DNA from 4 places in the Hydrogenophaga pseudoflava genome. Region 1 is predicted to be linked to each of the others. Evidence: predicted binding sites of a transcription regulator. Region 1 holds the regulator's gene; each other region holds the start of a gene.
The links. The regulator sigma-54, encoded in region 1, starts transcription at its own class of promoters, with help from an activator protein. The targets are predictions, from matches to a motif close to TGGCANGNAANCTGCTTT.
Positions count from the first base shown of each region.

Region 2: the regulator sigma-54 is predicted to act here: its motif matches at 1,225-1,242, upstream of HPF_RS07315 (nitrate regulatory protein).
Region 3: the regulator sigma-54 is predicted to act here: its motif matches at 1,348-1,365, upstream of pedF (cytochrome c-550 PedF).
Region 4: the regulator sigma-54 is predicted to act here: its motif matches at 1,092-1,109, upstream of HPF_RS05110 (urease subunit gamma).

Region 1 is NZ_CP037867.1:4,531,868-4,534,065, forward strand. It holds gene HPF_RS21810 (THUMP domain-containing class I SAM-dependent RNA methyltransferase) at 1-346, opposite strand, end outside; gene rpoN (RNA polymerase factor sigma-54) at 343-1,962, opposite strand; gene lptB (LPS export ABC transporter ATP-binding protein) at 1,975-2,198, opposite strand, start outside.
Region 2 is NZ_CP037867.1:1,487,794-1,489,991, reverse strand. It holds gene HPF_RS07320 (hypothetical protein) at 1-1,088, opposite strand, end outside; gene HPF_RS07315 (nitrate regulatory protein) at 1,254-2,198, shown strand, end outside.
Region 3 is NZ_CP037867.1:3,655,802-3,657,999, forward strand. It holds gene HPF_RS17565 (substrate-binding periplasmic protein) at 1-766, opposite strand, end outside; gene pedF (cytochrome c-550 PedF) at 820-1,305, opposite strand; gene HPF_RS17575 (sigma-54-dependent Fis family transcriptional regulator) at 1,707-2,198, shown strand, end outside.
Region 4 is NZ_CP037867.1:1,023,534-1,025,731, reverse strand. It holds gene HPF_RS05115 (hybrid sensor histidine kinase/response regulator) at 1-971, opposite strand, end outside; gene HPF_RS05110 (urease subunit gamma) at 1,136-1,438, shown strand; gene HPF_RS05105 (HupE/UreJ family protein) at 1,557-2,147, shown strand; gene HPF_RS05100 (urease subunit beta) at 2,158-2,198, shown strand, end outside.

The sequences.
Region 1 (2,198 bases):
TGATCTTGAGCGCCGCGAAGTTCAGGCTCTTGAGCGGGCTGTGCTGCGCCGTGACCTCGACCTTGATCGTCTGCTGCGGCGTGAACCAGATTTCCCAGGCGACCTCACTGGCGGCCGCGTACAGGTCGTTCTCGCTGCGGTAGCCGCCGTGCCAGAGTTGCACCAGCACGCGCTGCGCGAGCCGGCAGTGCAGGTTGAGCTTGAGCGCGTCGCGCCAGGACGCCTGCAGCGCCACACCGGCGCGCGACTTCTGCACCGCGGTCTCGCCCGTGATGCGCGTGACTTCGGCGGCGAGGTAGTCCTCCACGCCGGCGGCGCAGGGGAGGAAAAGATTCAATTGGTTCAAAGCGCTTTTCTCAGGTTCGCCGGCGCGATGCGCAGCGCCTCGCGGTATTTCGCGACCGTGCGGCGCGCGCACTCGATGCCCTGCTCCTTGAGCAGGTCCGAGAGCTGGTTGTCGGACAGCGGCTTGGTCGGCTCTTCGGACGCGATGAACTGCTTGAGCAGGGCGCGCACCGCCGTGCTCGACGCATTGCCGCCGGTCTCCGTTCCCAGGCTGGAGCCGAAAAAGTACTTGAGCTCGTAGGTGCCGAACGGCGTGGCCATGTACTTGGCCGTGGTCACGCGGCTGATGGTGGACTCGTGCAAGCCCAGCTCGTCGGCGATCTCGCGCAGCACCAGCGGGCGCTTGGCCAGTTCGCCGTGCATGAAGAAGTTGCGCTGGCGCTCCACGATGGCCGAGGACACGCGCAGGATGGTGTCGAAGCGCTGCTGGATGTTCTTGATGAACCAGCGCGCTTCCTGCAGCCGCTGCTGCATGGCCGCGTGGCCCGCTTCGCCGCCGGCCTCGCGCCGCCCCCGCAGGGCGTTGGCATAGACATCGTGCACGCGCAGGCGCGGCATCACCTCGGCGTTGAGCGAGACCTTGAAACCGCGACCGGCGCGGGTGACGATCACGTCGGGCACCACGACGTTGCGCTCGACGTCGACGAAGCGCCGGCCCGGCTTGGGCTCCAGGCGGGCGATCAGCGCCAGCGCGGCGCGCACGGTCTCGTCGTCGTGCCCGGTGGCCGCACACAGGCGCTTGATGTCGCGCTTGGCCATCAGCTCCAGCGGCTGCTCGCAGATCGCCAGCGCCGCGCGGGCGGCGGGCGTGTTGCGCAGCTCCATGATCTGCAGCCGCAGGCACTCGCCCAGGTCGCGCGCGCCCACGCCCGTGGGCTCCATCTGCTGCAGCCACTGCAGGGCCATGCCCAGGCGCTGCTCAATGGCCTCGACTTCGTCGAAGCGCGGCTCTTCGTCGGCCGGCCGGCCCGCGGTCAGGCGCCAGCAGGCGCGCGCCAGCTCGTGCAGGCTGTCCTCCAGATACCCGTCGTCGTTGAGCGACTCGATCAGGAAAAACAGCGCCGCGCTGTCCTCGTCCGACAGGCGCAGGCAGCGCGCCTGCTCGTGCAGCTGGTCCTGAAGGCTAACCGGCACACGGGCCAGGTCGGCGGCCGTGGCGGTGTCGTCGTCGTCCCCGCCGGAACCGCTGTTGCGCGCGGGTGCATCGCCGCCCCATTCGCTGTCGTCGGGCGCCATCTCGACGGTGCCGTCGCCTTCCCAGCTTTCTTCGACCGGCGCGGCGCCGTCCAGCCGGCTCTCCACGTCGTCGCTGCTGTTGTCCGCGCTGTCGGCCTGGGTGGTGCGGGTGTCCGGCTCGGCGCTGCGCAGCTCGACCACCGGCTGCGCCGCTTCTTCCAGTTGCTCGCCGGCCACCACCGGCGCGTCCGCGGTCTGCACGCCGAAATCTTCGCGATCGGCCACTTCCTCGCCCCGTTCCAGGAACGGGTTCTCGTCGAGCATCTGCTCGACTTCCTGAGCCATCTCCAGCGTGGACAGCTGCAACAGGCGGATCGACTGCTGCAGTTGCGGCGTCAGCGCGAGGTGCTGCGACACCCGCAGCGACAGACCTTGCTTCATCGGCTCATTCCGTCACATGCGGAAGTTCTCGCCCAGGTAGACGCGGCGCACCTCGGCGTTTTCAATGATCTCGGCGGTGGTACCGCTGGCCAGCACATGACCGTCGCTGATGATGTAGGCGTGGTCGCAGATGCCCAGGGTTTCGCGCACGTTGTGGTCGGTGATCAGCACACCGATGCCGCGCGACTTGAGGAAACTGATGATGTGCTGGATCTCCAGCACCGCGATCGGGTCGA
Region 2 (2,198 bases), 1.8 Mb from region 1:
TAGACGGCTCCGTAGCGGCGGCTCGCCGGCGCGGTGGGGTCGGTGTAGATCGCTTCGGCCTGGGCCACGGTGCGACCATTCCAGCGGCTGGTGTCGCTGGTGTAGAAGGCAATGGCCTCCGGGTTGAGGCTCTGGTCCATGTCCGGGTAGAGCACCTGGAGGTTGTTGAACGCGAGAAGCGGCAGCCACGCAGACGTGCCCGGGGGCACCGGGTATTCGGTGATCAGGTTCCGCGTGGTCATCTTGCGGATGAGGCTGGCGCTCTGGGCGTCCGAGATGTTGGCGTTGTTGCCCCAGATGCCATGGGCGTTCTGGCGCACGTAGGTCCATTGCGCGTCCAGCGCGGCGTTGTCGGCCAGTTCGTTGTTGCCATGCAGGGCGATGAAGACCCGGGGCCGGTTGGGGCCGATCGGGCCGCAAGGCGGGCTGGCGCAGGCCGAGGCCATCACGTGGTAACCCACGCCTTCATACCGGTGCGTCGCGGTCATGGTGGCCTGCAGGCGCAGGCTTTCTTCCTCGCTGGCGGTGTAGAAGTGCACGCCCTGGCGCACCACGAGGAAGCGGTAGAGCGGCGTGAACCCGGCCGCTGGCGTCTGGCTGGCGTAGTAGGCGATGCCCTCGTAGGTGAACTGCGGGAGGTTGGCCTCGACATTGGCCCGCTCGGCCTCGCTGATGGTGTAGAAGTGGACACCGGTCTGCGTGTTGTAGAAGCGGTGCACCGGGCTCAGCCCGGCTCCGGCGGCGCCGGCCGCGTAGAAGGCCTCGCCCTCCGGGCTCATGTGGGCCGCGGTCCGGTACACCGCCTCGCGCTCTTCGATGCTGGTGGTGTAGAAGTGCGCGCCCGTGCCCGTGTTGTAGAAGCGGAACACCGCCACCCGGCCCGAAGCGGCCTTGCGCACATTCGCCACCCCGAGCGAGACAGGCACCGCGTCTGCGCCGCCGGTCGAAGACGCAGCCCTGGCGACCACGCCGGCGTCGGCCGCTTGCTGCCGGGCGCTGGCCTCCTGGTCTGTCTGGCCACCACCACAGGCGGTCAGAAGACCCGCGGACAACACCGCCCACGCCACACCTCGCTTCAACCACACCATGGGCACCCTCTGCTTCCGGAAAACGCACGAACCCGGAATTGGACCCGAATCCCCCGCCGTCATTCGGCTGCGGCCCGCCGGGCTGACAGGCGGCGCCGTTTCACCCACCAGTCGGTGCGCCTCGCACGCCGCGCGGCGGCACGAATGTTGCTGCCACCCCGGGGCATGAAATCGGCCTTCTGTTTCCTCATTGCCGCCAAGCGCTGTGAAATCGCCGGCCTGCAACAGCTGGCGCTGACCAGCGCCCTGGTCAACGCCACCGGCCGCTTCATCCATGCGCTGCAGCGCGAGCGCGGCCTGTCCAACCTGTACCTCGCCTCGCAAGGCCAGCACTGGGCCGATGAGCGCCTGGCCCAGGTGGCGTGCTGCGACGAGCTGCAGGCCGAGGTGCGCGCCGCCTTCGACACCCTGGACACCGAGACCCCGCGCGCCGGCAACGGCGCCCGCCTGTTCAGCCGCATCGCCTATGTGCTGCAAGGCCTGGACGCCCTGCCCCTGCTGCGCCTGCGTGTGCAGACACAGGTCTGGAGCGCCGCACGCGCCACCGCCGGCTACATCCGCCTGATCAACGGCCTGCTGGCGGTGGTGTTCGAGGCCGCCGACAGCGCCTCGGACCCCGACATCTCACGCCGCCTGGTGGCCCTGTTCAACTTCATCCAGGGCAAGGAATTCGCCGGCCAGGAGCGCGCCACCGGCTCGGCCCTGTTTGCGGCGGGCTGCGCGCAGGCCGACGGCCAGCAGCGCCTGCTGCACCTGATCGACTCGCAGGAACGCTGCCTGCAGGTGTTCGCCGACTTCGCCAGCGAGCCGCTGCGCGAGGCCTGGGCCGCCGTGCAGCGGCACGACACGCAGGCCTCGCTGGAGCGGCTGCGCCGCATCCTGGCCACCTCGCTGCCCGGCGGCCCGCTGGACACCGGCCTGAGCCAGATCTGGTTCGACGCCTGCACCGCCCGCATGGACACCATGAAGACGGTGGAGGACGCGCTGGCCGCCGAGCTGGAGGCCCTGTGCCACCAGCGCCTGGCGGCCGCCACCCGCGACCTGGCCGACTTCCAGAAGTGGCAGCGCGCCGAGTCGCTGGGCGAGGACCTGCCCGAGCACGGCGACTTC
Region 3 (2,198 bases), 880 kb from region 1:
TGCCCACCGGCCAGCCGGTGTCGGCGATGCCGTTGTTGAGGTTGAGCTTGGACAGCGGGAACTGCTCCACCGACGCCTTGCGCTGAAACAGCGCGGCTTCGGCCTGCGCCCGCAGCACGAACGCCGCCGCGGCCTTGCCGTCGATCACCGCCTGCGCGGCTTCGACGCCCGACGGGTAGATCGAGACCTGGTTGCGCAGCAGACCACCGCCATAGCCCATGAGCACGCTGGCCGCGCCAGCGCCCCGCTCGGCCGCCAGCGGCAGTCCCTTGAGGTCTTCGGGCGTGGCGGCTGCGGCCAGGCGCCGGCTGTCGTGCAGCAGCACATTGGACTGGCGCATGTAGGGCGCCAAGATCGTGACCTGGGGGTTCCCATTGGCCAGGAAGCGGTCGGCCGGCACCTGCAGCATCACGTCGGCCGGACCGTAGCCCAGGTAGTGGCCACGCCAGACCATGTTGCGCAGGTCGTCGTTCATGTTCTCGCCCGCATCGAACGGCAGCAGCGAGAGCTTGAGGTTCATCTGCCGGGCCAGCGCCTCGGCCAGCGACACGTCCAGGCCCGTCATGTCCGTGGCCGGGCCGCTGGAGAACGGCGCGTTGTCCTTGTACACCGCGACCTTGAGCGCCCCGTTCGCACGGATGCGCGCCAGGTCGCTCAGGTCGGTCTGCGCCAGCACCGGCCAGGGCATGGCCAGCGCGGCCGGCAGCAGCGCCAGCGCTTCGCGGCGGCGCAGGCCTCTGGAAGTCTTCAGGGTGGAGTCGGTCATGGGTCTTGTCTCTCTGTGATGTTGTAGCTGACGGCCCGTCCGGTGGCGCGGGCTCAGGGTTCGCGGCGGGTCTCGATGTAGGTGCGGATGGTCCAGATCGCTTCCTGCGTGAGCGTGCCTTCGAACGGCGGCATGTAGACGCGCCCGTCGCGCACGCGGCCGCGGCGGACGGTGGAGATGAAGTAGTCGTCCATCTCCTTCATGCAGGAGGCCTTCTTGGCCGCGTCGGCCAGGCCGGAGCAGTCGCTGTCCATCTTGCGCAGGTCGGGCGAGATGCCGCCGGAGATGGCTTCCAGGCCATGGCAGCGGGCGCAGTTCTGGTTGTAGGCCGAGGTGCCGATGCGCAGCGCTTCCTTGCGGGCCGGGCTCTGCTCGTTGTAGGGGTTGGCATCGAGCCACTTGGCGCCCAGCTGCGGCAGGGTGCTGGTGTCCACGGCCTGCGGGACCACGTCCCCGTGGGCGTACACCGCGGTGGCGGTCAGGCCGGCCACCAGCAGGGCGACGGCGCGTCGGGATGCGAGGGAAAAACGGACGTTCATGGGCTTGTCTCCAGGTTCAGAAAAAAAGGCTTCGACACCCGGTCAGCAATAAGCGGGCCACAAAACGAAGCGCCCCTGCACCACCCGCATCCCGGCCCGATTGCGACGACCATGTGTTCCAAATTGAACCACCCTGTTGTTCCGCGCCCCACCACTGTCCCATTCCGAACAGGCACAACGGGCCACTGTGGGCTGGCCGGGGATTTGCTTTGTACCGGAAGGAGGCACCCGCCACAGCTTGTTTCATTCAGGGATTTCCCACTGTTGATTCGTGGCACAGATATGAAGAAAATCACATGAGTCAGGACAGCAACGACCACGATCCCCTTCAGTTCGGCCCCATCGAGCCGAACTGGTCGATGGATTACTGGGGAGGCCTTCCCCCGGACCCTGGAGACAACATGAATGCCGCCATGTACACGCCACCCGGCCGAGAGCGTGTCAACATGCCTTCCGCCCCCCACGAGGCCGGTCATGATCCGATCGACCAGTCGCACCAGCGTTCGCGCGCCTTCGGCATCACCGAACAGACGGAACCCGACTTTTCCAGCCCGCTGCGCGGCGACCTGACCAGCGCCCTGGACGAAAACCGCTTCCTGTTCCAGCACGCGGCACCGGTCATGGAAACGCTCTACGACCAGATCGCCAACACCCACAGCATGGTGCTGCTGACCTCGGCCAAGGGCATGGTCCTGCACTCGCTGGGCGACAACGACTTTCTGGAGAAGGCCTCGCGCGTGGCCCTGATGCCCGGCATGGACTGGTCCGAACAGACCAAGGGCACCAACGCCATCGGCACCGCGCTGACCGAAGAGGAAGCGCTCACCGTCCATGGCAACCAGCATTTCCTGAATGCCAACAAGTTCCTGACCTGCTCGTGCTCGCCGATCTTC
Region 4 (2,198 bases), 1.4 Mb from region 1:
TTGCTCCAGGCCAGCGAGCCGGCGTAGGCGTTGGTGACGTTGATCTTGAGCTGCGAGACCACGACGAACAGCGCCGTCGCCGCCACCGCCCAGCCGTAGTTGGGGAACACGTATTCGTAGGCCGCCAGGTACATCTGGTTGGGGTCGACCGCGCGCTCGGTGGGCACCATGTGACTGATGGCCAGGTAGGCCAGCAGCGCGCCGCCCAGCATCTTGAGCACGCCCAGCACCACCCAGCCCGGGCCGCCGGCCAGCACGCCGGCCCACCATCGCCCTGCCCGGCCCGGCTGCGGCGCAGGCATGAAGCGCAGGTAGTCGGCCTGCTCGCCCATCTGCGTGATGAGCGCGATGCCAACGGTCAGCGCCGCACCAAACAGGTGCCAGTCAAACGCGGTGCCCGCACCACTTTCGCCACCGTAATGCACCACATTGGAAAACGCACCCGGATCGAGCGCCCAGACCGCCACAAAGGGCACGACCATCATCACCAGCCACAGCGGCTGGGTCCAGACCTGGAAGCGGCTGATGATGGACACGCCGTAGGTGACCAGCGGAATCACCACCAGGGCGCAGATCAGGTAGCCCCAGGCCGGAGGGATGTCCAGCGCCAGGTCCAGCGCGTAGGCCATGACGGCGGCTTCAAGCGCGAAGAAGATGAAGGTGAAACTGGCGTAGATCAGCGAGGTGATGGTGGAGCCGATGTAGCCGAAGCCCGCGCCGCGCGTGAGCAGGTCCATGTCGACGCCGTAGCGCGCGGCGTATACGCTGATCGGCAGGCCGGCCAGGAAGATGATGAGGCCGGTGGCGAGGATGGCCCAGAAGGCGTTGACGAAGCCGACCTGCACCAGCAGCGTGGCGCCCACCGCTTCGAGGATCAGGAACGAGGCCGCGCCGAACGCCGTGTTCGCCACCCGCCACTCGCTCCACTGGCGAAAACGCTGCGGTGTGAAACGCAGCGCATAGTCCTCCATGGTCTCGCGGCCGACCCAGCTGTTGTAGTCGCGGCGCACCTTGATGATGCGCTGGGGTGGAGCTGGATCAGGCCTTGGGTTCACGCGGTGGTTTGTGCAGCTTTCGTGCCGGCCCCGGGAGGGCACGGGATTTGCTGTCAGACCCCAAAGAACAAGGACCGCCCATGGAACTGACACCGAGAGAAAAAGACAAGCTGCTGATCTTCACCGCCGCCCTGCTGGCCGAACGGCGCAAGGCGCGGGGCCTCAGGCTCAACTACCCCGAAGCCGTGGCCCTGATCAGCGCCGCCGTGATGGAAGGCGCCCGCGACGGCAAGACCGTCGCCCAGCTCATGAGCGAAGGCCGCACGGTGCTCACCCGCGACGACGTGATGGAGGGCGTGCCCGAGATGATTCCCGACATCCAGGTCGAAGCCACCTTCCCGGACGGCACCAAGCTGGTCACCGTCCATACTCCGATCAGTTGACCCCCCGCGCCGCGCTGCGCGCGTCACCCCCCAGGGGCGGTGCTGGCGGCCCGGCAAAGCCGGTTCCGCGGCGCCCTTGAATCAGACATTTCGCTCCAACGCACTTGCAGAGGTTCCCATGAAACGAATCGTCAAGACCCTTTTCTCCGCCGCACTGGCCACCACCGCCCTCGCCGCCCAAGCCCACACCGGCCACGGCACCAGCAGCCTGATGGAAGGCCTGGTCCACCCCTTCGGCCTGGACCACCTGCTGGCCATGGTGGCCGTGGGCGTGTGGTCGGTCTCGGCCCTGCCGGCGGGCAAGGCCTGGCAAGGCCCCGCGACCTTCCTACTCGCGCTGGTGCTCAGCGCCTTGGCCGGCACCATGGGTCTGACCCTGCCCTATCTGGAACAGGGCGTCGCGATGTCGGTGGTGCTGTTCGGGCTGATGCTGGCCATCGCCACCCGGCCCCTGCCGCCGGCCCTGGGCCTGGGGCTGATCGCCATGGCGTCCGTGCTGCACGGCCTCGCCCACGGCTCGGAAACCCCCGTCACCGGCTTCGCCGGCTACGCCGCCGGCTTCCTGCTGACCACCGCCGCCCTGCACATCGGCGGCGTGGGTGTGGGCCTGGCCATCCGGCGCCTGTTCAGCGAGCGCCGGGGCGCGGCCCTGGGCGGCCTGGGCGCTGCGCTCGGCGGCGCCGGCCTGTACCTGTTTGCCCAACTGTGAGCGCCGCGCCATGACCCCCGGCGAATACCTGATCGACGAGGGCGAGCACGC